3 regions of the Algoriphagus sp. NF genome follow, and region 2 is predicted to be linked to each of the others. Evidence: riboswitches for the same ligand, from Rfam matches in the RefSeq annotation. Region 2 holds a riboswitch; each other region holds the start of a gene.
What was found. Region 2 has a riboswitch for S-adenosylmethionine ahead of OU792_RS12400 (trans-sulfuration enzyme family protein). Riboswitches for the same ligand answer to the same signal wherever they lie in the genome.

Region 1 (9,911 bases), on a different contig from region 2:
GCGTGCGAGCTTTTATTTTTTCTAATGCTTTTTTCAGGCTTTCCCTTCCTCTACCCAAATCATGACTATCCATTGCTTTGCTCAGCACCCAATAAGAGAGGGCGGTAAATCTATTTCCTAGTTTTTGACCTTGATACCTTAAATAAGTTGCAGCTCGAAATCCATCAACAGTTCCCTCAGGACTCTGCTGTTTTCGCTCAAAATCTGCCGGATGTCGATAGCTAAGCATTGCAATCGCTCTGGCAGTTTCCAAGCCTTTTCTTCCTGCCTCAGGAGATTTCTCTCCCCAGGTACAATCTGATTCAATAGCCATTCGCTGCGTTTCATTGAATCCTACCACCCATGGAGAGGATTTTGCAGTGGAAGCGAGAATGACTAGGTTTTTCAAGGTTTCTCCTAGCAAATAGGCCCATTCCAATGCAACCTGACCACCAAGTGAGCCACCTAAGAGCGTATGGATCGTACTAATTCCTAAACCTTCTCTGACCAAATCTAAGGCTCGAGCCATATCCCTTGTAGATAGGAAAGGAAAATCATAATAGTAGGCATCACCTGTTTTTGAATTGAGGGAAAGGGGACTGGTTGAACCGTAGCAGGATCCTAGTAAATTGACACAGATAATGAAGTGGTTTGCCGGATCGTAAAATTGATCTTCACCCACCATACCATTCCACCATTCGCCTACCTTGGAATCTCCAGTCAAGGCATGAACTACCCAAACTACATTGTTTTGCTCTGCATTCAGACTCCCATAGGTGGTGTAGGTCAGTTCTAGCTCAGGGAGAACTTTCCCAGACTCCAATTCAAATGGAGTCTGGGATATAAAGGATTCCGTACGCATTTCAATAGAAGGTATTGTTAACTTTTCAGTCATTTTATACTTGGTCAAAAGCCTGCTGCAAGTCTGCTTTCAAATCTTCAATGTGTTCAAAACCAACAGATAATCTCAACAAGCTTGGCGTTACTCCTGCAGCTAGTTGCTCTTGATCGCTGAGCTGCTGATGCGTAGTAGCTGATGGTTGAATAATGAGCGTTTTAGCATCGCCCACGTTGGCTAGGTGAGAGATCAATTGCAAGGAATCGATGACTTTAGTAGCTTTTTCCTTATCACCTGCTACTTCGAAACTTAGCACTCCACCAAATCCATTTCTCAAATATTTTTTCGCCAGTTCATGATAAGGGGAAGACTTCAGGCCTGGGTAATTCACCTTCTTTACTTTGGGATGATTTTCAAGCCATTCTGCCAATGCAAGGGCATTTTGTGTAGTTCGCTCGACACGCAAAGATAAAGTTTCCAGTCCTTGCAAGAGCAAGAAAGAATTGAATGGGCTCTGAGAAGGGCCAAAATCCCGAAGACCTTCAACTCTAGCGCGAATAGCAAAAGCTATATTGGGTAAGCCTAGTGGATTTCCTTCACCAAACACTTCCCAGAAATTGAGTCCATGATAGCCCTCCGAAGGCTCAGAAAATTGCGGAAACTTACCATTTCCCCAATTGAAATTACCACCATCTACTATGACGCCACCGACTGATGTGCCATGTCCGCCAATCCACTTGGTAGCCGAAGCGGTGACGATATTTGCTCCATGGTCGAGTGGTTTGCATAAAAATCCACCAGCTCCGAAGGTGTTGTCAACAATCAAAGGAATGTCATGTTTCTTTGCCACCTTGGCAATGGCTTCAAAATCTGGAATGTTAAATTCCGGATTACCAATTGTCTCTAGATAAATCGCTTTTGTTTTTTCATCGATCAATGCATCGAAGTTTTCTGGAGCATTTCCTTTGGCAAATCGAGCTTCGATACCAATACGCTTAAAAGCAACTTTAAATTGATTGTAAGTGCCACCGTAGAGGTAAGATGTGGACACAAAATTGTCCCCTGCTTGGAGAATATTGTTTAAAGCCAAAAACTGAGCTGCTTGACCAGAGGATGTAGCCAAAGCAGCTACTCCGCCTTCAAGTGCTGCTACCCGCTTTTCGAAGACATCGTTCGTCGGATTCATGATTCGGGTATAGATATTCCCAAATTCTTTCAATCCAAAAAGATTGGCTCCGTGCTCAGCGGAATTGAAGGTGTAGGAGGTGGTTTGATAAATTGGTACAGCCCTTGAATTGGTAGTTGGGTCAGGTTCTTGACCAGCATGTAACTGAAGTGTTTCAAAATGATAGTTAACAGACATAATTTATAGGGTTTAAAGGGTTAAGATTTACAAATTATTCAGTATTGCTATTAGCAATCCTGTTCGCGAGAAGCGATTTCAAAAGAAAGTGATGAAATGGGAGGTAAGGTGTTGTGTGTAATCATTTGCGAAGAATTTATATTTCCGAATGAGAATACCTCAGTCGGCAGGAATTGGCACCTTTCCACTTTGGAAGGTTGCCAGAGGGTCAATGAGCCTGTCTCTCGCCTCTTCTTTATAAATCCTCACACTCAAAAAGTATAAGGATGCAACAAAGTAAGCGCTGAGTTTTAAGATTTCAAAACGTTTCGGATAATTTAATGCTGAATTTTTAAAAGAGATAGTTCACTCCTTGATGTCAGAAGGAAATGAAGTGGCTTAACTATTTAATGAAATTCATTCAGGTTGTATTTGAAACCTTTGGTTTTTACATCAATTGATTTTTGAGTAGAAGAGCTGATGAAATTATTTAGGATTTCTTCGATATCCTTATCGATAAACTTGGCTTTGGTAGCATTGATTAGGACCTCACTTCCATCCGGAATAGACTCTAAAGCCTTCATCAGTGGAGCTTTGTTTAAATAGGACACTTGTTTCTGAAGCTTGAGTACATAAACTCCTTTATCCTCTGACAGGGTGACTGTTTTATGGTAGTTAGCCTGAATGATGAAGAAAAATCCAACCACCAAACCTATACCGATTCCAACTAGGAGATTTGTTAGTAAAATAGCGATGACGGTGACTATAAATGGTATAAACTGACTTCTTCCTTTAAGGTACTCATCGATAAATACAGAAGGCTTTGCCAATTTGTAGCCGACCATAATAAGGATGGCAGCAAGACAGCTTAAGGGGATTTGATTCAATATTTCTGGTATAGTTAATACCAAAATGAATATCAGGACTCCATGAAAAATTGCTGATAGTTTGGTTTTAGCACCGGCTCCAATATTGGCAGATGTCCGAACAATCACAGCAGTAACGGGGAGGCCTCCAATTAATCCCGAAATAGAATTTCCAACTCCCTGTGCTACAAGCTCTCGTGAGGTAGGTGTAATTCGTTTTTCCGGATCCATCTTATCTCCGGCTTCGATACTCAAGAGCGTTTCAATGCTGGCAATCACAGCTATTGTCACGGCGATAATCCAGAAATTGGAGGTGTTGATGGCTGAAAAATCAGGAAAAGTTAATAAGCTCGCCATTTCGGCTAAGTTTCCGGCAATCGGAATATTCACCAAAAGTTTACCGCTTTGAATCCAATCGGGAAGAAAGATCTGGTAAAATTTATTAATTAAAACTCCCAAAACTACTACCCAAAGTGCGCCAGGAATTACACCTGCCAACTTATGAGCTTTTATTTTGGGTCTATCGAAAAAGTTAAGGATAAGTAGTGAAATCAGAGTGATTGGGATTGCTCCAATGCTAAAATTTTGAAAGGCAAACCATATTTCCGAAAAGGAACTGCTACTTTCCAATTGCGCAAGGCCCATTGCTTCCTTATTCCAGCCAAGTCCATGCGGTATTTGCTTAATGATCAGGATGAGGCCGATGGCAGTGAGCATCCCTTTTATCACAGAATGCGGGAAATAATAGCCCAAAACCCCAGCCTTTGCAAAACCGAGAATAATCTGAATAAGTCCCGCAATCACGACAGTACCAAGAAAAAGATCGAAACTGCCTAAGCTGGCAATGGAATCCAAAACAATAACGGTAAGTCCTGCAGCAGGTCCACTGACACTGACATGAGAACCTGAAAGAACGCCGATTACTACACCTCCGATTATTCCGGCAATCAAACCTGCCAAGGGCGGAGCACCACTTGCCACTGCAATTCCCAAGCATAAAGGCAATGCCACCAAAAAGACCACAAGCGAGGCCTTCAAGTCATTCTTTATGATGTTTTTGGTGATGGTCTGAGCCATATGAGCCGTGTGGGTTGAAAAGTTTATTATATAAAATAGACGCTCAACTAGGGCTCAAAAGTTCTCCAAAGGCAGTGTCAATTGCGGTAAAATCAAAGGAATCTAAGGCAGTTTTGAATTTGGTTTCAATCGCAGGTAAGCATAGATTGCCAATGCTTCCCTCGTGGGTATGGGAAACAGTGCTTTGGTCAGGTGCAAAATTACCGGATTCTATATCCAAACCGACTTTTTTATAGGCATCTCTAAATGGCATTCCACTTAATACTAAATCATTGACAACCTCCACGGAAAATACATGCTGATAAAACTTGTCATTCAGGACATCCTTTTTGATTTGAATATCTTTAAGCATGAAATTGGACATTTCTACGCAGCTTTTAAGACTCTCAAGTCCGGGGAAAATTTCCTCTTTCAAAAGTTGTAAATCACGATGATAGCCTGTCGTGGAATTAGTCAAAATCATCGAAATAGTCTGAGGAATGGATTGAATTTGATTGGTTTTGGCACGAATCAGTTCAAATACATCTGGATTTTTCTTGTGAGGCATGATACTCGAACCAGTGGTGAGTTCATCCGGAAAACTTATAAACCCGAATTGTTGATTCATAAACAGACAAACATCATCTGCAAGACGATTCAGTGTGGCTGCAATTCCCGCCAGGGCAAAAGAAAGAGTTCTTTCCGTCTTTCCACGGCTATTTTGTGCGTTAATCACATTGTGATGTAAGTCTGAGAAGCCCAATAATCGGGTAGTGTAAGTTCTGTCTAAAGGAAAGCTTGAACCATATCCAGCCGCGGAACCCAATGGATTTTTATCCGATAAATCAAAAGCTGCTTTTAAAAGCGCTAGGTCTTCACTTAGCCCCTCCAAAACAGAGGAAAACCAAAGCCCAAAGCTTGAAGGCATGGCCAATTGGGTGTGCGTATATCCCGGCATTAGGTCTTTTTGATGTTTCTCCGAAAGATGGGCTAGGAGTTCGCCCAACTCCTTAATTGATTCAACCAATTCACGGATTGCAGCTCGGTAATACAGCTTCAAATCAACGAGAACCTGGTCATTTCGGCTTCGGCCAGAATGAAGCTTTTTTCCAACATCACCAAGTCGCTGAGTCAATAGAAACTCCACCTGAGAATGAACATCTTCGATTCCCGGATCTATGGAAAATTTGCCTTGCTCAATTTCCAAATAGATCGTTTTCAGACCTTCTTGCAACTGCTTGTTTTCTTCTTCTGTAAGCAAGCCGATTTTGAAAAGCATTTTGGCGTGAGCCATGGATCCGAGCACATCAAAAGGAGCCAAAATCAAATCAAATTCCGGATCTCTTCCTATCGTGAATTCTTCTACTTCCTTTTTATTGCCACTGGCTTTCTGCCAAATCTTCATTTTGCTGTTTATTTTATAAGCTGTACGTATTTTTCTAAAAGAAGTAAGTAGCCTAACACTCCTTTTTCTATCTCCTCGATATAAATGAACTCATCTGCAGAGTGAGATCTTGCAGAATCACCGGGTCCGATTTTGATAGATGGGAAGGGGATAAGTGCTTGATCCGAAAGGGTAGGACTTCCAAAAGTTTCTATACCACATTTAATTGCAGCTTTCATAATCGGATGACCGTCCAAAGGACGTGTGCTATTCAATCGAAGTGATCGGGGTGTAAGTTTGGCATGCAATCCCACTTGGAGCTCCTCTATGGCTTCCTCCAGAGTGTAAGCGTCAGTCACCCTCACATCGAGAGTATAAGTACACTTATCTGGGACGACATTATGTTGTTTTCCTGCGGAAATAATTGTGGCAGATACTTTGGTTTCTCCTAGGTAGTGAGATTGCCTTTTAAATTTAAAATCCCTGATTTTCAGAATATCTTCCATCGCGAGATAAATGGCATTAACCCCTTCGTCTCGGGCAGCATGGCCTGGTTTACCGGTTACTTCTGCATCTATCACGACCAATCCCTTTTCCGCCAAAGCCATTTTCATCTGGGTAGGTTCGCCGACTATAGCAAGATCGGCTGGTTTTAGTTTTTTGACCAGCATTTCCATTCCCTTTTTGCCAGAAATCTCCTCTTCTGCAGAGGCTATAAAGACCAAATTGAACGGTAGTTCTTCTTTCCAAAGATGGAGAAAGGTTGCTAATAAGCTTACCAAGCAGCCGCCTGCATCATTTGAACCAAGACCAAAAAGTTTTCCGTCCTCTATATCTGGAGAAAATGGTTTTCTGGTATACCCATTATTTGGATATACGGTATCATGATGAGAATTCAGCCAAATATCGGGTTTTTGGGGATCATAATTTTTCTGATACACCACGATATTATTTCCAAAACGGTTGATATCTGCTCCATTTTGAATTAAAAATCGGCTCAAAATAGTTGCCGTTTCTTCTTCCTGCTTGGAAATGGAAGGGGTGGCAATTAGCTCCTTCAACAGATCAATGCAGTCGGAAACAATCTCTTCATTGTACTTCATAAACTCTTAGTATAAATCGTAGCGATGTTTTTCAATTATAGTCCCGGAGAGCTTTCCTTTGGTAGAAAGGATAAGATTTTCAGCCTTTCCTATCCAAACATGGTGAACTCCTTTCTGTAGCGCTTCGAAAGCATTGTCAAGTTTGGGAATCATACCTGAATGGATGACATTCTCTTTCCTGAGTTCAGCATAAATATCCTCATTGATGAGCGGTATGATTGAATTTTCATTTCGCTCATCGACCAAGACCCCGCTTTTGTTGAAGCAATAATACAGGTTGACTTGATGCTTTTTAGCCAAATTTGTAGCGATAGCAGAAGCAATGCTGTCCGCGTTGGTATTTAATAATTGTCCCGTTTTATCATGTGTAATGGCGCAGAAAACGGGTACGATATCTTCCTGCAGTATGTATGAAAGCAGATGTGAATTCACTTCCTTTATGTCTCCTACAAAGCCATAGTCTATTTCTTTGACGGGTCGTTTTTCAGACTGGATTGCATTCCCGTCAGCCCCAGTCATTCCCATCGAGTTAACACCTCGAGCTTGAAGCTTAGCGACAATATTTTTATTGATTAGCCCGGCGTAGACCATGGTCACAATGTCCAATGTATCTTGGTCGGTGATTCTACGTCCATCGACCATTTCCGGCATGACTCCAAGCGACTCACCAAATTTAGAAGCCATCACACCACCTCCGTGAACGAGGATTTTTTTACCAGGGAATTTGGCAAATTGGTCCAAAAATTCTTCCAGTTTTTCAGGGTGGTCAATGACATTTCCGCCGATTTTGATCACTGAGATTTTCATGGTTTCTATAATTTAAAAATCATCCAATGATTTTGCTTAAAACAGCCTGTGCTGCATAGATTCTGTTTTCGGCCTGCCGCTGAACTAGCGATCGATCACTATCCAATATTTCGTCTGATAATTCTAAGTTCCTTCGCACTGGCAAGCAATGCATTACTTTCGCATCAGGTGCTTTGCTGAGGTGTGCTTCAGTCAGCATCCAACTGGGATCTGTAGAGTGGATTTTTCCGTAATCATTAAAAGATGACCAGTTTTTAACATACACAAAATCAGCGTCTTGAAGTGCCTTGCTTTGATCATATTCTAAAGTGGCTCCTTTTGTAAATTTCTCATCCAACTCATAGCCCTCTGGATGGGTAATCGTCAAGTCGTACTCCATTCCCGAAGCCCATTCGGCGAAGCTATTAGCTACTGCATGAGGTATAGCTTTGATATGGGGAGCCCAGGTCAAAACGACTTTTGGTCTTTTACTGGATGGGGTATTTTCCTTCATGGTAATCATATCTGCCAGACTCTGAAGAGGATGGCGGATTGCGGATTCCAAGCTAACGATTGGAATACCGGAATGACGGATAAATTGATTCAATACAAAGTCCTCAGTGTCCTCATTTTTTTGTGTTAGAGTAGGGAATGCCCTGATGGCCAAAACATCAAAATAGGTATCCAACACACCGGCAGCATCCTTAATGTGCTCGACGGTGCCTTTATTCATCACTTCGCCATCTTTCATTTCCAATGCCCAACCTTCCTTGTCCATATTCAAGACAATTGCCTCCATACCGAGATTTTGAGTAGCTATTTGGGTACTGACCCGAGTACGGAGAGATGGGTTTAGAAAAATGCAGCCTACACGCTTGCCTATCCCTTTACCAATATCCTTTCGGGGATCATTTTTATAGGATTTTGCAAGGTCTATGAGTTCTTGTCCAAGCGCTAAAGACTCAAATTGAGTAAAATTCTTCATAGTCTGAAAGGCCTATTTGGCCAAAATTTCTCGAATTGCTGTGATAAACGAATTTAATTGATTCCATTCAACTGACAAGGGAGGAAGCAAACGAATCGTCTGCTTTTTTGCTGCAGAACCTGTGAATATTTGGTATTTGTTTACTAATTCCGAACGAACTGGTCCCGCTTCTCGGTCAAGATCTATCCCGATCATAAGCCCTTTTCCCCGTACTTCCTGGATTTGTGGAATAGTTCGAAGCTCTGAAATAAGGCGTTCCCCAAGTTCATTTGCACGCTCTTGAAGCTTCTCTTTTTCAAGCACTTCCAAAACGGCTAATCCAGCTGCGCAAGCCAGATGATTTCCTCCAAAAGTCGTTCCTAGTAGGCCATAACTCGCTTCAAATTCTGGCGAAATCAAAAGTCCTCCAATTGGGAAACCATTGCCCATCCCTTTGGCCATGGTAATCAAATCGGGCATCAAGCCATCTACCCATTGATGTGCAAAAAACCTTCCCGTCCGACTAAAGCCTGATTGCACTTCATCCAAAATAAGCTTAGCTCCATATTTTTTACAGAGTCTTTCAAGACCCAAAAGAAAGTCTGTCTCCGGCACCTGAATACCTCCCACACCTTGAATTCCTTCGATAATGACTCCGGCTATTTGTTCATGCGCTAGTGTTTTCTCTGTTTCTTCCAAATCCCCAAAAGGAAGAATATGGAAATCTGAACGGGCATTAGATGGGGCAATGATTTTTGGATTATCTGTCAAGGCAACTGCACCTGATGTCCTTCCATGAAATGCTCCTTTAAAGGCAATGAAACCAGGTTTTCCAGTTGCAAATGATGCCATTTTGATGGCGTTTTCATTTGCCTCAGCTCCGGAGTTACAAAGGAAAAGCTGATAATTATGCAAACAGGAAAGCTCTCCCAGTTTATTTGCGTATTCTTTCTGTATGGGGATCTGAACCGAGTTGGAGTAAAATGCAATAGAATCAAGCTGATCTTTGATTCGCTTGACAAAATGCGGATGCGTATGCCCAATTGAAATCACCGCATGACCACCGTACAGATCCAAGTATTCCCGACCTTGATCATCCCAAAGTTTACACCCTTCCGCCTTCTGAATAGTGATGGGAATCAAGGGATATACATCAAATAGCTTCATTTTTATTTCAAAATTTTAAAGGGTGATGAGATCGGTTTTTGAAATTCGATTCAAGAAGTTAAAATGCAATTGACTTAAGATTCAACCCTGTCTTTTCATCCAGACCAAAAGCTAGATTATAGTTTTGAACGGCTTGTCCTGAGGCACCTTTTAGGAGGTTGTCGATAGCTGAATAAATCACTAATTGTCCGGCTTCTTTTTGTAAATAAACCAGACATTTATTGGTATTGACCACTTGCTTTAGGTCAATGTCATGGTCTGCGACATGGGTGAAAGCAGCATTTTTGTAAAATTCCTGATACAAGGCTTTTGCTTCTTCCAAACTACCCTCAAAAGGAAAATAAGAAGTAATCCAGATTCCCCTAGCAAAATTGCCGCGATAAGGAACAAACAGCAGATCTGAATCGAAATCAGCATTTGTTTGAA
Region 2 (9,911 bases):
GTCAGTATACATTAAATGCCCTGGTGAGTCATTACCAAAGTTCCAAACGGCTTGACACCCTTCAATTACTCTCCCATTCAGAAGGTGTCCTAGAGCACTTTTTTCTACTTTCAGCTCAATTGACGAAACCGGATCATCTATAGGCTTATCCAATTCAATTTCAGTATATGTCACTCTTCGATCTCCTCGTTTTAATCTGGAAGGAGGAGAAGAATACTGCTCGGCAAATTGTGCCCAAGTCTTCCATTTTCGATTGGTTTTGATTATTTCAAACTTTTGGCCTGCAAACGTGAATACATCTCCCTTTTGGACGCTCCACCCCCAGATTTCTAAGACATTAGGGCCTTTTTTACCTATGATTCCATTCTTTGAAAAGTCATCTAGATCTTGGGAAATTATATCGCCTATTGTAGGAATTTTATCAAAGGTCTTGACCTGCCTTGCAGAAAAGGAGACACCTGATAAGTCTTCATCCCCGTGAACCAACCAATGATCCCCATTAGAATTCAACCCAACTCTATACCCATTTACAATTAAATGGACAGTTTCCGAACTTGTACTTGTTCCTCCTGTCCATTCCTGACATGCCAAATGATACCAGCTAAAATTAGGATCATCAAGTTCGATAGTTTGATGATCAAGCATCCTAAGCCTGATTCCTTCAAACCTAAAGGGTTTTAGGGATTCCAATTCTATGAATCTCCCTCGCTGATCAGGGCTAACCCCTTCCCACTCTATACGTAATCCACCACTTTGCCTGGCTTTCATGTTATTCAAATCTTTCGAATACCAGTCCCCTTCAAAGCGATAGGTGCAAAACTCCTTGACATCTCTTTCGTCATGAATACCTCCACCATTACAATATCCTTGGTTGGGCATTGAAAAGGAAGTTCCCGGCCGAACGAATCCCAAAGCATCTTCCATTGCCTTTCGAATACGATATTGATCTGTGTTTCTAAACCTTTTAAGCCCGTATTGATAACTGAATGCGGAAGAATCAGAAAAAATCAAGCCATTAGGAGACCCAAATTGCACTACTCGCTGTGAATAATTAGAAGGCAAAAATTGCCATTCAAAATTTATATCCACTTTTCCCATGTCCGGTAAATGGAATAGCGCTCCATTTTCGCCGAAGGTTTCAGTAAAACTGCCCGGCTGCTCCAAACCTCTCCCATATTTATCACCATTGAAAGCATCAGACCACATTAAATGAATAGCTGCTGAAGGTCCTTCCCCTAGAGTTTCAAAGTTCCACGTACTATCGGGAGGCACCACTATTTTCGGCATCCCTAATACTCCATAAACTTGTCCCGCCCTAGCTTTAAGCGTGGATTTTCTACTGATTGAGGACGCCCATGACTCGATAGCAAATCGATTGTCAAAAAAGAAGGTCCCATCTTGCTTTTCCATTACCTTGGGGCTTTCAAGGTTCCCTCCATTGTAAGGGAAATCAACGAGTAGATTTTTATCATCCAAAACTTCCAAAACTCGTGAGTAAACAACCGTAAGGGCTCCTGGAAAATAATTTCGCCCTCTCTCTGGATATTCAAAACTACTCCGGTGAACACGAGAAGGCTCTAACCACATTCCGATATATTCGGGTGAAAAAACACCTTCTTCTCCCTGATATGTGACTTTACAGCGATTATCACCTAGTGCTTCATATTTCAAAGTACCCCAAAACATCCGATGGAAGGCGTTCCCTCCAAATTTTTCCAGCGTATCATATTCATCAGAAGAGTCAACTGGTTTGATTTCTTGGATTCCAATCTTATCCTTTTCTTTTGGTGTACTTTTTTCATCTTCTACAACGTCTGTCACAATCGGTACCACAACCGCATCTTCAATCACTTTTTCCTCCTGAGATTCCTTTTTATCTGAAAACTCAGCCGAAAAAATTTTTCCATTGATTTCAATTGTTTCTATAGGAACAGGATTCCCATCAGCGTCATTTAGACTTATAGTTAAGTGGAGAGGTTTTGAATGGTTCATGTCAAAAAGAGTTTTAAAAAGCTGATATTCTTAAAGATAAAGATTCATTGAGGTTCATAAAAAAACCTGAGCATTTTTTTTAAACATCCGAAAAATCAACAAACCATTTAGAAAATCTTTGTCCTTTCCCATCCCCATCAAAAATTCTTACTTTTGTTTCAAATCAAAACAAAACCGCTTCCTTCTAAATCAATCCATTCATGTCCGAGGTCAAAATATTTGCAGGATCAAACAGTACGGATCTTGCCAAGAAAATTTCAAAGAATTTTGGAAAAAATCTTGGCGATTTAACTCTATCAAGATTCAGCGATGGGGAAATGTCTCCAAGCTACAATGAATCCATTCGTGGATGCAATGTCTTTATTATCCAAGGAACCAATCCTCCTAGCGATAATATTCTGGAACTTTGCCTCATGATCGATGCGGCCAAGCGAGCCAGTGCTTACAAGGTCTGTGCAGTTATCCCTTACTTTGGATATGCCCGACAAGACCGTAAAGATCGACCCCGGGTATCTATCGCGGCAAAATTAATAGCCAATATGCTCACTTCAGCTGGTGCGGACCGAATCATGACCTGTGATCTACATGCTGGTCAAATTCAAGGATTTTTTGACATACCATTGGATCATTTGAATGGATCAGCTATCTTTGTGCCCTATTTGCAAATGCTGAACCTGCCTGATCTCATTTTCGCATCTCCTGATGTGGGTGGCGTAGCTAGAGCAAGGGCTTATGCAAAGCATTTTGAAGTAGAAATGGTCGTCTGTGATAAGCACAGAAAAAGAGCCAACGAAATCGCCTCTATGCAGGTGATTGGAGATGTAGAAGGAAAGGATGTAGTTTTGGTAGATGATCTGGTAGACACTGCAGGTACACTTTGCAAAGCTGCCCAAATCATCATGGACAAAGGAGCTAAATCAGTCAGAGCAATTGCAACGCATGGAGTTCTTTCTGGAAAGGCTTATGAAAATATCGAAAACTCTGCTTTAGCAGAATTAGTCATTACAGACACGATTCCACTCAAGCAAAAATCATCCAAAATCCATGTGCTCAGTGTAGCAGACCTTTTCTCAAAGGCAATCCACGCTGTCACAGGCAATACCTCCATCAGCTCCTTATTTATTTGAAAAACTAATTTTAAATACAAATACACATGAAAACACTAGAGATTATAGGGTTTAAAAGAGCAAATCTCGACAGTGCGAGTTTGAAAGAAATCAGAGAATCAGGTAGCGTACCTTGCGTAGTGTACGGCCCAGGTATCCCTGAGCAGATTCACTTCCACAGTCCTGCTATCCTTTTCAGAGACTTGATCTACACTCCTGAGGTTCACTTGGTAGACCTTAACGTTGAAGGAACTCACATCAAGGCTGTGTTGAAAGATGCGCAGTTCCATCCAGTCAGTGAAGTTTTACTTCACGTGGACTTCATGGCTTACACTGAAGACAGACCTATCAAGTTTGAGATTCCAGTGAAAGTAGTAGGTAACTCTCCTGGTATCACAAAAGGTGGTAAACTAGAATTGAAAACCAGATCATTGAAAGTAAAGGGACTTGCAAAGGATTTCCCTGATTTCATTGAGGTTGATATTTCTAAGCTTGACCTTGGAAAGTCTTTCAAAGTAGGTGAATTGAAGCCTGAGAACTTTGAAATTCTAACCAGTCCAAATGTATCCATCGTGACTATCGGAATTCCAAGAGCTCTTCGTGGCAAAAAAGGTGGCGACGAGGAATAATCAATTAGAATCTTGATCAAATCCTGCCTCCCAAGGGCAGGATTTTTTTATTTTAATGCTACAAAGACATTCGTATGAAATATCTGATAGTAGGACTAGGTAATATTGGACCGGAATACGAGCTCACAAGGCATAATATTGGGTTTCTGACTTTGGATAGACTAGCTGAAAAAACAGCTGCAGACTGGAAAAGTGACCGATTAGCCTTCAAAACTGAAATCAAGCATAAAGGGCGAACGCTACATTTGATCAAACCTACCACTTACATGAATCTCAGTGGTAAGGCCGTAAACTATTGGATGAAAGAGCTCAACGTATCGAAGGAAAATATACTCGTTCTAGTCGATGACGTTGCTATTCCATTCGGCAAATTACGAATGCGTGCCAAAGGGAGTTCTGCCGGTCATAATGGACTAAAAAACATTGAAGCGCTTTGCGGAGGGCAAGACTATCCGAGACTAAGAATGGGGATTGGAGATGACTTCCCAAAAGGGCGACAGGTAGATTATGTCTTAGGTAGATTTACTCAAAACGAGTTTGATGAGTTACCCATTATGATGGACAAAGCCATAGAAATGATTTTTGGATTCTGTACCATAGGCATATCCCAAACTATGACCCAATTTAATGACTGATTTAAAAGGGAGATTTGGAAATGACCAAATCTCCCTCTTTATTTGTATCACTTCAGGCAACTGATTTATAAAGAAGAGGCGAGAGAATAGGCTCTATGACCCTCTGGCAACCATCCCGAAATCTCTTCGAGAAAGGTGCCAAATCCTACCCAAATTGGGAACTATAAGTTGGCGTAAAATCTACCCCTATTTCTGGTTCGGTGTGAATTTTTGGGAAAATCTTTATCAGTCGCATAGCCTGATTTTTCCAAAAAAATTATTCTATGGCACATTTCGAAACAGAGTCAATCCGAACCCAATCCCGAACCAACGAGCGGGAACACTCAGCCCCTATTTTTCTGACATCAAGCTTTACATTCGATTCTGCTGAAGAAGCTAGAGCTACTTTTGCAGATGAAACCTCAGGAAATATTTATTCCAGGTATGCTAACCCCAATTCCTCAGAATTGATCGAAAAGGTCTGTCGAGCAGAGGGAACTGAAGATGGGGTAGCTACTGCTTCTGGTATGGCAGCGATGTTTGGAAGTATAGCCTCTCTCCTCCAGCAAGGAGACCATGTCTTGGCGGCACGCTCACTTTTTGGCTCTACTCATCAATTACTCACTCGAGTCTTTCCAAAATGGGGAATCACCTCCACTTATGGAGATATTTCGGACTATCAAAACTGGGAAAAGCTTTTACAGGCAAATACGAAAATGCTCTTTTTGGAAACCCCTTCCAACCCAGGTCTGGAAATCATCGACCTGGAGTGGGCAGGAAAGTTCGCCACTGCACACAATCTGATTTTGGTAGTGGACAATTGCTTTGCGACTCCCTATTTGCAGCAGCCTGCCAAATGGGGTGCCCATATCGTCACACACAGTGCTACGAAATACATCGATGGGCAAGGACGCGTCCTAGGTGGACTGATTTTAGGCAAAAAAGACCTGATCAAAGAGGTTCAGTTTTTTACCCGCCATACGGGCCCTGCTATCTCACCTTTCAATGCTTGGATGCTATCAAAGAGCATGGAAACACTGGCTGTTCGTATGGACAGGCATTGTGAAAGCTCATTAAAAATTGCAAGCTACTTTGAAGGGAAATCGGGCATAAATGAAGTAAAGTATCCATTTCTAAAATCTCACCCTCAACATCACCTTGCTCAAAAACAAATGAGTCAGGGAGGAGGAATAGTCACCTTAAATCTCGAGGGTGGCATAAGTCGGGCACAACGATTCATTGATCAGCTACAAATGATCTCAATCACTGCAAATCTTGGAGATAGCCGAAGTATCATTACACATCCTGCCTCTACCACACATAGCAAGCTCACTGAAGAGGAGCGGGAAAGAGTAGGGATTCATCCTGGACTTATCAGGCTATCGGTTGGATTAGAACATCCTGAAGATATTGTAAAGGATGTGGAACGAGCATTGGAAAGATCCAAATAAAAAAAGCGACCTAGAGTCGCTTTAAATTTCACCAAGTCGTATGCTTGAGTTTGGGAAAAGCCCGAATGATATCACTAAGACTGATTTGCCCTACTAATCTATTGTCCTTCAAAACTGGAAAACGACGAATCTTAAGTTCTAAAAACTTTCCTGCTGCATCAAAAAGCGATAAATCCGGTGATAAAGTCATCACATCTGTGCTCATGTGCTCTTTTACTTTTGCAGGAAACTTCGGTGTATTGGTGTATTTCCCTTTGATGATTTCTTTCAGGCAATCTACCTCTGAGATGATTCCTACCAAGCCCCCTGATTCATCCACCACAGGAGCTCCGGAAATTTTCCTTTTTGTCAGCACCTCAAGTACCTGGTCAATGGTGTCTTCCGGATGAAATGTCACCAAATTGGTACTCATGTGATCTCTGACCAAAATGGGAGTTGGAGTATTTCTTTTTGGCTCCGCTAGTCTTACTCCTTGAAAACTTTTAACCATGATTGAGATTTTTTTAAAGTGAACTTATAAACTACTGATTTTCAGCTTAAAATCCAATCATTAAATTAAAAAATATATATTTTCAGATTTTTATTTTGATTTAATTAATTAATTAAAAATTTTATTCTTTATGAATAAAATTGGTCGCCACTTTTCAGAAGGTCCTTTGTAAAGGTCATTAAAATCAAAACTTCCTACCAAAATATCCAAATCCCCATCCTCATCAACATCGCCTTTTGAAAGTATCAGGTAATTGGTATCAAATTGAACTTTTGGTAAATAGGGTTTAAACTGATTCTTGCCCTTATTTTCAAAGAAAATCAAATCCTCTTTTGGTTTTTGACTTTTATCTGGAAAAAAGGAAATCGCTACGATATCCAAGTCCCCATCTTGATCAAAATCAGCGACTTCCACTCCACTTGCACCATACATGGGATAAAACCAACTTTCCTCAAATTCATTTTCACCGAGATTATGGAAAATTCGCACACCATGATAGTTTTTCAAAATCTGGGATTGGTCTGCATTGTCCCCATTGACGAGGACAAGATCCAGCTTCCCATCGTCATTCATATCTACGAGCTGAAAATCACTGGAGCCGAATGCAGGTTGGAACTGAAGCAAAATCCTTTCGAAAAATCTTCCCTCGCCTTGATTTTCCCAAAGAAAAATACCTTCAGCCGCCTGTGTCATCATCCCTACAATGTCCAAATCTCCATCCCCGTCCCAATCAACCAACTCTGTCTTTCGGGCACCAGGCAGTGCCTTCAATACTACTTCCTCATTTTCTTCATCCCCACCGAAAAACACACTAAGCTTTCCCAAGTGATTTCCAAATTGCGAAATCACCCGATCTTGAAGGCCATCCCCATTTAAATCCCCCCAGGAAACATGAACCGGACGCATTAATTTTTCCTGAATAATTTCCCTTTTCCAATCTCCCTCATTGGGAATAAAACGTACAATATTACCAAGGGAATCATTTGATGGGTCCATACGTCCCATAGTCAAGAGTTCGAAAGAACTCCCTCTCTTCGCTATAGAAACTGGAGCAATACCGGTATTCAGGGAGTCGAGGAGCGTAGGGTTTTCTGAAAGATCCAAATAAAAAAGTTTTTTGAATCGATGCCCTAGCCAAATCCGCGAAGCACTGTCAACATGAATCATCGTGGTCAAATCAGGGTAAACGAAATCAAAGGCTGGCATCAACACCTCAAATCCAGGAATTCCCAATTCAGGCGCTATCTTTTCTTTCTGTGGAAGAGGAAAATCCGGAGCTTTGGAGAGATAATAATCCCGCAACTTCTCCCAATCATCCTTCTTAATAAGTGGAATGTCTGAATAAATCCCTGAAGGAACTCCTCGGTCTCGAGGTAGCGTTACCCCAAAATCTTCCTCAAGGTATAGGCCCATTCGCATTCGCATATCCGGCAGCACATTTTCTTTCCAGGTTACCTTATCCAAAATGGATGGATCTGGCATCAAATGGCAATTGCCACAGTACAATTCAGCTAATTTTTCCCCGCCCAAATTCAGATCCATTTGAGAAAGCTGATAAAGGCTAGGGACAGGTTGCTTTCGCTCAGAAATAGGCTCACAAGCCCAGTTAAGTACTAGAAAAAGTAAAACTATCAATCTTCCCTTCATTTCCCTGCCTCCAGAAATTCCTTTACCAAATCAGCGTCTATTCCCAGATGATACTTGAAATCATCCGGATTACTCGTAAAACTAACCTCAGGATTTATAAATTGATTGGGGGAAAGGACTTTTGTTTTGCATGAAGCATGGATCTCTTGAAAGTTTGAATACTTCTGAAGATGACTTACATGCTCAGGCTTTGACCCACCACCAGGCATGATGATAATTCGATCACCTGCCATTTGCAATAGCTTCTCGATCAAATCCATTCCTTCAGAGACGGAATTTCGAGCCCCTGAGGTCAAAATACGTTGAAAACCTAGCTGAATAATAGCCTCCAGACTTCTTTCAGGATCTTGGCATGCATCGAATGCTCGATGAAAGGTACAGGGCTTCCCCGATGCTGCTCTAAGTAAGCTCTCGCAAGCATCATTTTGTACAGCTCCTTTAGAATCCAACACTCCAAACACAAAGCCGTCAGCACCCGCTTTTCCTAGGGCTTCGATATCACGTTTCATCACCAAGAGTTCTTTTTGCGAATAGCAAAAATCTCCTCCTCGGGGGCGTATCATTACAAAAACTGGAATATCCAGCTCGCTTTTTAAAACTTCCAGCATTCCTACGCTCGGTGTTTCACCTCCCTCAGGAAAATTGGCGCATAACTCCAGGCGATGTACCCCAAATCGGGCAGCATCTAGAGCTGATTGTATATTAAAAACGGGTGCTTCTAGTAATATGGACATCAAAAGTGACTTTTGGAGTCAATCAAATCATTATTAGAAAGGGTGGCTTGGGCAAAGTTGAACCCCGGCTGCACGGCAAACGCACCAACTTGCCCCTCTTTATTGATAGCGAGAAAGCCTGCTTGAATATCTGCAATATCCTTTTTGTTTTTGGAAATCAATCTCCGAACAGCTTCCTCACAAGCTTCCTGAGGAGTTCTGCCTTGGCGCATCAACTCTACAATCAAAAAACTACCGCAGATACGAATAATTGACTCTCCCAAACCGGTTGCCGTTGCGGCGCCGACTTCATTGTCTACATAGAGACCGGCTCCAATAATGGGACTGTCGCCAACTCTCCCATGCATCTTATATGCTAAGCCGCTAGTCGTACAGCTTCCTGCAAAATTCCCTTTATCATCCATTCCAATCATTCCAATGGTATCATGATTCTCAATATTGATGACAGGTTTGTATTTACTGGTTTTTTTCCATTCATCGTAAGCTTTTTGAGCCTTTGGACTGAGTTTTTCCTCCTCGATGGGAAAACCTTGTGAAATAGCAAATTGTCTCGCTCCTTCCCCTGCGAGCATCACATGGGGAGTCTTTTCCATCACTGCCCTTGCCAGCGAGATCGGATGCTTCACCTGCCTGACAAAAGCAACTGACCCACAAGATCCATCACCAGTCATTATCGAAGCATCGAGCGTGGTGATGCCTTCGCGGTCAGGAAGCCCTTGAAGACCCACTGATAGATTCTCCATATCGAGCTCTGTATCTTTTACACCAATCTCCACTGCATCAACAATACTTCCACTCTTCTTGTATGCACTGATGGCGGCGGCGTTGGCGGGAATTCCATGATTCCAAGTGGATAGAATGAGTGGGCCATCTGCAGGTTTTGATGATGGTTGAAAAATCGGCAAAGCGTGGTTCACACCCGGGATTAAAACTGCCGAGCCAAAAAGTGTTTTCTTGATAAATTTTCTTCTTTGAGACATGGAAACTAAATTGGGTTAATTCTTGAAATTATCAATTTCAGGTCTATTTAATCAAAAATTAAAGTAAACCCTACCAAATTTTTATGAAGCCATATCTGCTTAAAGAAACAAACTGGAAATATTTAAAAAAGCATCGCTATGAACTCGCCGTATTGCCATGGGGAGCGACTGAAGCTCACAATTACCATATGCCTTACGGAACGGATGTCTATGAAGCGGATGCTATCGGTGCAGAGGCTGGAAGAAAGGCTTGGGATAAAGGTGCCAA
Region 3 (9,911 bases), on a different contig from region 2:
TGGAATTGACGATTCCTTTACCCTGCACGCACTTCAATCCAGCCAAGATGATACTCCATTTGGAGCTATCGATCATAATGGGAATTCGGCTTATTTCAGGTTCAGAAGCAATCAAATTCAAAAACTTCACCATGGCTGCCTCGCCATCAAGCATCCCCTCATCCATACAGACATCAAGGATCTGTGCTCCACCCCGAACTTGGTCTAGAGCTACTTCCAGTGCTTCATCATATTCTCCATTCAAGATCAGACGGGCAAATTTCTTTGATCCTGTCACATTAGTCCGTTCACCCACATTGACAAAGTTGATATTGGGTGAAAAGACTAGAGGCTCTAGTCCGGATAATTTCAAATAGTCTTGCTTAGGCATTGTTTTCCTCCTCTTCTAATTCCTCTTCGACTTTTCTAGGTTGATATTTTGCAGCTAAGGTGGCCATGGCCCGGATGTGATCGGGAGTTGTTCCGCAGCAACCTCCAAGGATATTGAGCATTCCTTCCTGAAGGAATTCTCCTACCTGACTGGCCATTTCCTCTGCGCCTTGATCGTAGGCCCCAAATTCATTGGGTAGTCCCGCATTGGGATAGGCGGATACATAAAAAGGAGCTTTCTGGGAAAGTACTTTCAGATAAGGTCTGAGTTCCTTGGCTCCAAGCGCACAATTCAAACCGACAGAAAGCAAAGGCACGTGAGAAATAGAAATCAGGAAAGCCTCGGTAGTTTGTCCCGAAAGTGTTCTCCCGGAAGCATCGGTAATCGTACCTGAAATCATAATTGGAATTCCTCCTTCTTTCGGATCCAAAGGAATTCCTCTTTCTTCAAATACATCCTGAATGGCATAAAGCGCAGCTTTGGCATTCAGGGTATCAAATATGGTCTCAACCAATAAAATATCGGCTCCTCCATCCAAAAGGCCCCTCACCTGCTCTGCATAAGCTTCTGCCAACTGATCAAAAGTAATGGCTCGATAACCCGGATCATTTACATCAGGAGAAATCGACGCGGTTCGGTTGGTCGGCCCCATGGCACCTGCAACGAAACGAGGTTTATCAGGATTCTTCTTGGTAAATTCTTCTGCAACCTCTCGAGCAAGCTTGGCTGACTGGAAATTGATTTCATAAGCCAAATGTGAAAGTTGATAATCTTCCTGTGCGATCGATGTTCCCGAAAAGGTGTTGGTTTCTATAATATCAGCACCAGCTTCCAGATATTCAGCATGAATAGCTTTGATGATTTCCGGACGGCTAAGAGACAATAAATCATTATTTCCTTTCAAAGCTTTGGGGTGATTCGCCAACTCAGACGTGCGAAAATCTTCCTCCTCCAGTTTATAGCGCTGAATCATGGTTCCCATGGCGCCATCTAGGATTAGGATTCTGTTTTTAATTGCTTGAAGGAGTAATTCCGTTCTGTTTTGCATAGTTTTTTTGTTCAAAAAGCTTATCGAGCAAAACACGGAGAAAAATACGGGTGGTAAATTTTTCCGCTCATCTTCTTCCGGCGATTCCGGAATGGGAATTAGCACCTTGTTTTCAGGTTGCTAAGACGTCGTAGGGCCCTTCCCTCAGTCTTTCTCGATAAGCATCCCAAATGTAAGTCCTATTTGGAAAAAATACTAGTTAGCATAGCTTTAATTAAAAACTAAGTATCAAAGCCGCGTCAAGGACGAATACCGAAGCCAAATGACACATAAGGCGCAGTCATAAAGCCTGCCATATCCAATTCCGCGAGTCGATAATTTGCCAATGCCAGTTCATAGCCTACCGAGGTGGTAAATACCAAATCAATCAGCTTTCGCTTCGTAATCGGGTAGGCATATTCAAAAGAAAGCTCGGGCTTGGCCATCAAGCCACTGTTTTTCAAATATCCATCATAATCCCTCTGCTGAAAAAGCTCTGGAAAATCGGGCTTTTCATCCGTGGACAAAGTGTAGCGAATATTCCCATAGCCAATACCACCCATGCCATGAATGGCCATATTCCGGTACTCAATTAGTTTCCAACCTCCGTTAGCATAAATCCGAAGGCTGTTAAGGGAATGGGATTTCAACGAATTAGCGTCTCCATCCATGGCCAAATTGAAGACTTCCACCCCATAGAGCAGCTTTTCATTTTCGCCAGTGATCTTCAAGCCCAGATTTCTTGGCATGCCTTCCAATGGTTCTAAGCCTGCTTCAACAAGCTGTGAATTAAATGTGTTGGGTTTGGTGAAATGAATCCCTGATACCAACTGAAAACTCATGCTGGCATCTTTGTAAAAAAAATTACGGTCAGGAATAGTCAGGCCCGCACCAACTCTTAGAAAAGCACCACTTTGCGCGTTTTGGAATGACATCCCACTCATCGTCCATTTTCCCTCAATTGGACTGAAGGCATATCCTAATTTCGCAATCACAGCCAAGGCTTCTTTTCTCCTAGGAAGATCAAAATCATAACTAAGTTGGAAGCCGATTTCGGTCAAAAAGTCACCGTAGCGCATCGTTCCTCGCTGGATGTCATTTTCTCTCAGGATAAATCCCCGCTCTGGATTGGCAAGAAAATCCGGGAGGTTTTGCGCTTCAGTTGCTTTAAGCATCTGAAAATTCAAAAAACCGACTCCCAAAGACATGTAGTGAATGAGTTGAAATCGTGATTCTTCGGTAAAGGCATAGCCAACATTCAGCAAAAAACGGGAAGATCGATGCCCTAAATTATAACCATCCAAATCAGATTGATTGCCTCGGTTGTGGTAAAGCTCGGCTCCAAAGACAAAATCATTCAGTCTGTTTTGATAGCCAAGCCCAAGCGTATGGTAGCGATTTCGAAGCGGAGAAAGTCCTCGATCACTGAGCATCCGGTTAAATTGATTGAGCTCAGCACCACTGGTACCGATCACGGCATAGAGGGTCGTTCGCTTGGACACCAAGCCTTGGGCAAGAATCAAAAACGGCTGAAAAACCAATAGAATCAGAATGGAGCTTCTGAAAAAATTGCGCATAGATTGGGACTTTTTCTAAAGACGAAGGTAAATCCTTTGAAGGCAAAATGCATGCTAATCAGAAGCAGGTTTCCTTTTTCTCTCAAATTTTGAGATTTTTTCGTACAAAAGATCCGGCGTAAATGGTTTTGGAACGTAATCATTGAAGCCAATTTTGTTCAACTCTTCCTTGATTTCCTCCAGTGAAGTTGCCGTCAGTGCTAAAATGGGTATCTGTGATTTTTTGGCATCTGAGTGACTTCTGATGGCTCTTGCTACAGAAAATCCATCCAAAACAGGCATTTGTAAATCCAAAAGTATCAAGTCAAAATCTCCCTTTTCGAATAATTCTAGGGCTTGCTGCCCATCATTAGCCAATTCCAAGTGACCTGTATTCCACTTATTCAAAAACTTCTTGATCAGCAACTGATTGACCATATTGTCCTCTGCCACCAAGATCGAATAGTTTTCTAAACTTCTTAGCGAAGTAAAGCCCAGGTTCGGTGAACTATCTTCTTTTTTCTCTTTTACCTGAAGAGCAATCTCGAATTCGAATACACTTCCTCCCGATGGGTTAGGAGAATAATGAATCTCCCCACCGTACATTTCTACCAAGCGCTTGACTATCGCCAAACCCAATCCGGTTCCTCCATATTTCCGGGTTGTCTCGGAAGATGCTTGGGTGAAAGCCTCAAAAATATTCCCGATTTTCTCCTTAGGAATTCCAATCCCGGTATCCTCAAAGCGGAATAAAATGCGACTTCCCACTTTAGGATCCCGCTCTTTTTCTTGAAGACTGATTTTGACCGAACCCTTTTCTGTAAACTTAATGGCATTACTCACCAGGTTATTAATGATTTGACCCAGTCGGATTTGGTCACCAATCACTAATTGTGGTATGGATTCATCAATCTCACAGGAGATCTTCAAGCCTTTCTCATGTGCCTGGAAGCTGTGAGAGTGGATAATTCTATGCAACAGATTGCGAAGGTCAAGCGGAAGCAATTCCAGTTCTACCTTACCCGAGTCAATCTTATTGTAATCCAAAATATCATTGATCAGCGCCATCAAGCTTTCTGCAGAAAACTGTAAGGTCTTGAGATTTTCGAGCTGATCAGGCCTAGGGTCATCTTCCATCAAAAAGTGGGAAAGTCCAATCACCGCATTCATCGGCGTTCGGATTTCATGGCTCATCACAGATAAAAATTGGGATTTTATCCGCGATGCTTCTTCCGCATTTTCCTTAGCCTTAAGAAGCTCAGCTTGAGCCTGCTTTAACTTGGAAATATCCCGAACTACGCCTGTGTAGAAGCGGGATTTCCCATCTTTATCGAGGATTGTCCTACCGTTTGAGTTGAAGATTCGAACCTCACCATTTTTATGGGGAAGGCGGAATTCCAAGAACTGATGTTCGGCTAGGAAGTCTTTGGACTCGGATAGCATTCCCTGAAATGTCTGATAGTCCTCTGGGTGAAGAAATTCAAAAATACTTTTACCCAAAACCTCCTCAACATCATAGCCCAAATACTGCTTGATATTCGGAGAGATATAATTGATGATAAATGAATCTGTTAAGGAAAAAATAATCTCTGTGGACTCTTCCACTAAGGTCCTGTACTTTTCCTCTGACTCTTCAAGTTTCCTTTTAGCCAACAACTCTTCATTGACATCTCGTATGATACTCAGCGCATATTCTACTTTTCCCCCTTCGAGGATAGGCCGGATGGTTCGATGGTATTTTCGTCCTTTATATTCAAATTCGGTTTCGACGACCTCCTGATTATTATAGACTTGATCAAGAACAAGGTTTACTGTGGTCTGATCTGTGAGGGAGATTTCTGAAAGCAACTTACCCTCGAAATCCGAGCGGGATAATCCCCAAAAATCGAAGTTGGTGCCCTCTGCCAAAATATATCTCCTATCACTATCCAGAAGGAAAATATTGGTTCCGGGAATATTCGAAGCAAGCATTCGATACTGCTTGTCTTTTTCCTCCTTAAACTGTTCGAAATTCTTTCGCTCCGTGATGTCTTGAAAGATCCCCTGATGCAAGGTGATATTTCCCTCTGCATCCATGACATCAGAAGTTTTATCTTCTACCCAGATAGTTTTTCCGGATGCTGAAATGATTCTATATTCCTCTGAAAATGAACGGATTCCAGACTCTGATTTTCCTTTCTCCTTTAAAGATGTGATGTAGTCTTGATCATCTGGATGAACCAAGTCCAAAAAAGAGGCCTTTCGAGCCATCAACTCAGAACTGTCGTATCCAAATTGCTTAATGTTTTCTGAGATGTATTTGATTTGATAATCGGCATTTGGATCTACCTGGAAAAGGACAGCGGGACTATTTTCCGCGATCATTCTCGCCTGAGAGGCAAGACGCTCGCTTTCTCGCTTTTCACTCAAATTCCTCAGAACTATACTAAACCCGATTTTATCCTGATTAGGGGAATAGATCACTTGGATCGACACATCAAAAGGAGAAAGTTTGGTATGCTTCGTTTGGAAATCCAATTCCCCTCTCCAAGAGGTTTTTTCTCCTAAACTATGGATGATTTCTGAAAGCTGAGGAACACCTTTCAATAATCCATCAACGGAACCATTGTAAGTGGCCGCAGTATTTGGACAGCAGAGTTGAATAGCTGCTTCGTTGAGGTAGATGACCTCCTTTTCCAGATTGATCACCACAATGGGATCACTGACTTGAGCTAGAATTTGTGACTGAAGCTTGAGGTTTTCTACAGTCGCACGTTTGTGGGTAACATCCGTGCAGAAGCCTGTTACTTCTACCCCCTTATTGAGGAAGTTTTCCTGACTTTCGATTTCAAACTCAATAAAAACAGTCTCACCAGACTCACTTCTTACCGTAAATTCTCCCGATTCCTGACTTTTTTCGTTTATGCTCCTTTTGAGCTTTTTGACAAATTCAGCTCGGGTGGACTTATCGATTTTATAAATCAAAGTAGTGAATTCCGCCGTCAGAGGCTGATCTCCCAAACCAAACAAGTGAGCCAAACCTCCAGATATATAAAACAATTCACGCTGAGTACTGTACCTCCAGGAACCAGATTTGGCCAGTCGCTCCGTAGTGGCGAGAAGGCTGGCGTTTCTTTCAATTTGCTTTGCAAGAATACTTCCAGAATAGGCGGCAGCAAGTATATCTCCCAATTGCCTGAAAATCTGAAGTTGTTTTTCTTCAAACTCCAGCTTCTTGATAGTGATCTCAAAGGCTATCACTCCACGAAGCTTGTTAACCAAAATCATGGGAATAAGCAACAGCGCAGCGTTATCCCCGACTTCCTGAGATTCAAGATGTAGCTTCACCATCCCTTTTTCCAGCCGGTTTTTCCTACCTCTAATCTCCTCCTCAACCTTCATGGATAGGCTTTTGGCCTCCTGATTCTTTTTCCAGCTGTTCAGCAAAATATACTCATCACTATCCGAATTGATAATCCAAATTTTGCCGTTTTCAGCTTTCAAAAACTGTCCAAACTTTTCCAAAACCAGCTGAAATTCCTTCTCGGGGTTATTCAGCTTAGAATTGATCAGTTGGGAACTCACTTGATTGATCAGGTTTTCGATTTCATATCGCTGCTGAAGCGAACGGTCCATGGAAATGAAATCCGTGATATCCCTACTGGAAAATAGAATTCCCTTGATCTCTGGGTGTTGAAGGAGGTTTTTGGCAAAGCTTTCCAGATAAATACGTTCACCCGAAGCTCGATTGATCCAAAAATCCACAGCCACTTCATCCTGAGAGTGGAGAGCCTCCTGAAAACTTCCCTTAACCAGTTCAATAACTCCCGCTTCAACAAAATCCTTGAAGTTCTTTCCCACAATGGCATCCACCGGAAAACCCAACTTCTCGCTGACCGATGGGGAAATAAATTTATAATTCCCGAGCTCATCTAGGATTGCAATCAAATCATGGCTGTTGTTTAGAATACTCTGCATATAGCTGAGTTCTTCCATAGCTTTGGAATTGCTTTCCAACAAGAAATTTTCCTCAGTATTTACCCCAAAGTAGCGAATAGGGTTTGCTTTGGCGATTAAGAATCTTGAAGTGTAAGTGGATGGCAAATTGGTAAAAGACCACTCAAATCGCTGCATTTGGCCTTCATGGGTTTGCAAAGACTTAAACCATCGACTTTCAGGGACTTCCCCTGTTTCAAAGAATTTTGCCAATTGAGCTAAGAGTTCTTCCTGCTGAATCCAGGATTTATAATCCTCCGGAAGATTAGAGAAAGTCTCGGTAGAATAACGATTCCAGAAGATAATTTCCTCAGAATCAAATAAAAATAAAGGTTCCTGAATCTCATTCAGGAAATCTGAAATATCAAATTGTTTGAAATCACCCATTCAAAAAGTTGCCTCTTGTCTGATCACTTGCCAATATCTGAAAAAGTACGTTTATAAAACAAGTTTTGGATTCAAAATACCTTGACATCCGTCAAAAAGAGGTCAGGAAGCTCATTTGGTTTTTTTCACCACAGAGGGAAAAGAGAAATTCACATTTGGATTTTTTTCTACCACGAAGGACACAAAGGACACGAAGAATAAATCTTTGTGAACTTCGTGTTCTTAGTGGTAAATTTTCCAATACATGGGGCAAGGGAAAATGCTTTTGCTTTTAAATGAACCAGGAAGCGCCAAAGGACACGAATGATAAATCTTTGTGTTCTTCGTATTCTTAGTGGTAAATATTTTACCCAGACCTTTGTGATAAAATCCAATTGCATTCCTTCACACAACAGAATTTGATTTTTTTTGCCAAATCCATCCTTTCCACCTATTTTGAAAGCTTAATCGTAAGGAGTTTTTTGGATGCTACTTAGTAAACTGGAAATCAAAGGGTTCAAAAGTTTTGGCGATCGAATGGTCATCAACTTTGATAAGGGTATCACCGGCGTAGTCGGACCCAATGGCTGTGGAAAGTCCAATGTGGTCGATGCCATTCGTTGGGTATTGGGTGAGCAAAAAACCCGTATGCTCCGCTCCGATAAGATGGAAAATGTCATCTTCAATGGCACCAAAAACCGAAAACCATCCAACCTGGCTGAGGTTTCCCTGACTTTCGAAAATACCAAAAACCTCCTTCCTACCGAATACACCCACGTCACCATCACCCGTCGATACTACCGCTCCGGGGAAAGTGAATACCAAATCAACGGGGTTACTTGTCGACTCAAGGACATCACCAATCTCTTTATGGATACAGGAATCAACTCGAATTCCTATGCCATCATTGAGCTAAAAATGATCGACGAGTTGCTGAATGACAAAAACAACTCCCGACGGGAACTCTTCGAGGAAGCTGCCGGAATTTCCAAATTCAAAACCCGTAAAAAGGAAACGCTCCGCAAACTCGAAGATACCGATGCGGACCTAGACCGAGTGGAAGACTTGCTTTACGAGATCGAGAAAAATCTCAAATCTCTGGAAAAACAGGCCAAGCAGGCAGCCAAGTACTTTGAGATAAAAAAAGATTATAAAGCAGCCTCCATCAACTTGGCTAAGAAAAGCATCGAAAAGCAAACGCAGTCTTTACTCGATGCCAACAGAAAAATTCAGGATGAATCCGATCGCAAACTGGAGATCCAAACCCAAATCGCGGATCAGGAAGCCCTTTTGGCAGAATTAAAAGCCGAACTGGTGAGCAAGGAAAAGCTTCTCGCCTCCCGGCAAAAGACACTCAACGAGCATGTGAATAAAATCCGCACCTTCGAGTCGGAAAAGAAAATCAAAAACGAACGTCTACGATTTTTAGAGGACCGTTCCCAAAAACTCCGGGAGCAAATCGATGCCGACCGTAAATCAAACGACCGGGCCGGCTTTTCCATTCGTTCTCTACAGCAGGAGAAGGAATCTGCTGATAAAATCCTCGCCGAGAAAGAACTCATCGTCTCCGAACTTCGGGAGGCTTACGATTCCCAAAAACTCATTCAAACTGAAAAGCAGCAAAAGCAAAAAAGCCTGCAGACTCAGTACGAACAACTGAAGGAGCGAGTGTACCAGCTCAACAAAGACCTGGAAATCAAACAGATTCAACTCTCTACCCTCAAGCAGGAATTGGAGCGAACATCCTCGGATGATTTCAGTCAGGAAGCTTCCCTCGTGGACTTCGAAGCCAGAATGATGGACCTCGCAGGGGAACTCAGTCGGGAAAATAAGCAGTTTGAACTCCTCAAAAACAAGCAGGAAGACCATGATCAGAAGATCGAGGAATCCAACCGCCTGATCGAAATGATTCGGGAGGAGTTGACTACGACTTCGCGGAAACTGGACTCCAAGCAAAACGAATACAACCTAACCAAATCACTGGTCGAAAACCTGGAAGGCTTTCCAGAAGCCATCAAATTTCTCAAGAAAAACTCCTCTTGGGCCAAGGATGTGCCCCTACTCTCGGACTTGCTGACTACGGATGAAAAGTATCGGGTGACTATCGAAAACTACCTCGAGGGCTACATGAACTATTATGTGGTAGATACCGAGGCTCAGGCCATCGCCGCCATCCAGTTGCTGTCAGATGCCTCCCGAGGAAAGGCCAATTTCTTTGTCCTAGAGCACTTTGAGCGGTTTAAGTCCAGCACAACCAAGCTTTTCTCCAATGCTATCGCAGCCACTGAGATCATCGAATTTGATGTCAAGTACAGTCGCTTGATCAATTTCATTCTGGACAATGTCTACATCGTACAGGGTGATTATAAGGATTTTCCTGAGGATACGGACGCAGTATTTATTTCAGAAAGCGGCAAGTACACCAAGCGTAAATTCTCCATTTCCGGAGGTTCGGTGGGACTTTTCGAAGGAAAGCGAATCGGTCGGGCCAAAAATCTCGAAAAGCTCGACAAGGAGATCAAGGAACTGAATAAGAAGGTTTCCGCCAGCCGCGCCAATCTGGATAAAAACCTATCCGAGCTCTCCAAGCTCAAAGAGATTTCTTTCAAAAAAGAAC

Region 1: linked by a shared signal. The riboswitch ahead of OU792_RS14295 (O-acetylhomoserine aminocarboxypropyltransferase/cysteine synthase family protein) and the one ahead of OU792_RS12400 (trans-sulfuration enzyme family protein) in region 2 are both predicted to bind S-adenosylmethionine.
Region 3: linked by a shared signal. The riboswitch ahead of OU792_RS15425 (homocysteine S-methyltransferase family protein) and the one ahead of OU792_RS12400 (trans-sulfuration enzyme family protein) in region 2 are both predicted to bind S-adenosylmethionine.

What each region holds. Positions count from the first base shown of each region.
Region 1 covers NZ_JAPEIB010000032.1:23,279-33,189, reverse strand. The annotation lists gene OU792_RS14300 (homoserine O-acetyltransferase family protein) at 1-874, opposite strand, end outside; gene OU792_RS14295 (O-acetylhomoserine aminocarboxypropyltransferase/cysteine synthase family protein) at 876-2,180, opposite strand; SAM riboswitch class I at 2,314-2,424, opposite strand; gene OU792_RS14290 (SulP family inorganic anion transporter) at 2,567-4,102, opposite strand; gene argH (argininosuccinate lyase) at 4,146-5,486, opposite strand; gene OU792_RS14280 (M20 family metallo-hydrolase) at 5,495-6,568, opposite strand; gene argB (acetylglutamate kinase) at 6,575-7,375, opposite strand; gene OU792_RS14270 (acetylornithine carbamoyltransferase) at 7,395-8,339, opposite strand; gene OU792_RS14265 (aspartate aminotransferase family protein) at 8,352-9,485, opposite strand; gene argC (N-acetyl-gamma-glutamyl-phosphate reductase) at 9,544-9,911, opposite strand, start outside.
Region 2 covers NZ_JAPEIB010000024.1:40,377-50,287, forward strand. The annotation lists gene OU792_RS12380 (hypothetical protein) at 1-1,992, opposite strand, end outside; gene OU792_RS12385 (ribose-phosphate pyrophosphokinase) at 2,193-3,119, shown strand; gene OU792_RS12390 (50S ribosomal protein L25/general stress protein Ctc) at 3,146-3,727, shown strand; gene pth (aminoacyl-tRNA hydrolase) at 3,802-4,362, shown strand; SAM riboswitch class I at 4,425-4,532, shown strand; gene OU792_RS12400 (trans-sulfuration enzyme family protein) at 4,626-5,792, shown strand; gene OU792_RS12405 (CBS domain-containing protein) at 5,821-6,282, opposite strand; gene OU792_RS12410 (FG-GAP repeat domain-containing protein) at 6,391-7,929, opposite strand; gene OU792_RS12415 (copper homeostasis protein CutC) at 7,926-8,663, opposite strand; gene OU792_RS12420 (N(4)-(beta-N-acetylglucosaminyl)-L-asparaginase) at 8,663-9,643, opposite strand; gene OU792_RS12425 (creatininase family protein) at 9,727-9,911, shown strand, end outside.
Region 3 covers NZ_JAPEIB010000039.1:1,932-11,842, reverse strand. The annotation lists gene metH (methionine synthase) at 1-370, opposite strand, end outside; gene OU792_RS15425 (homocysteine S-methyltransferase family protein) at 363-1,418, opposite strand; SAM riboswitch class I at 1,483-1,582, opposite strand; gene OU792_RS15420 (hypothetical protein) at 1,658-2,974, opposite strand; gene OU792_RS15415 (PAS domain S-box protein) at 3,029-7,315, opposite strand; gene smc (chromosome segregation protein SMC) at 7,781-9,911, shown strand, end outside.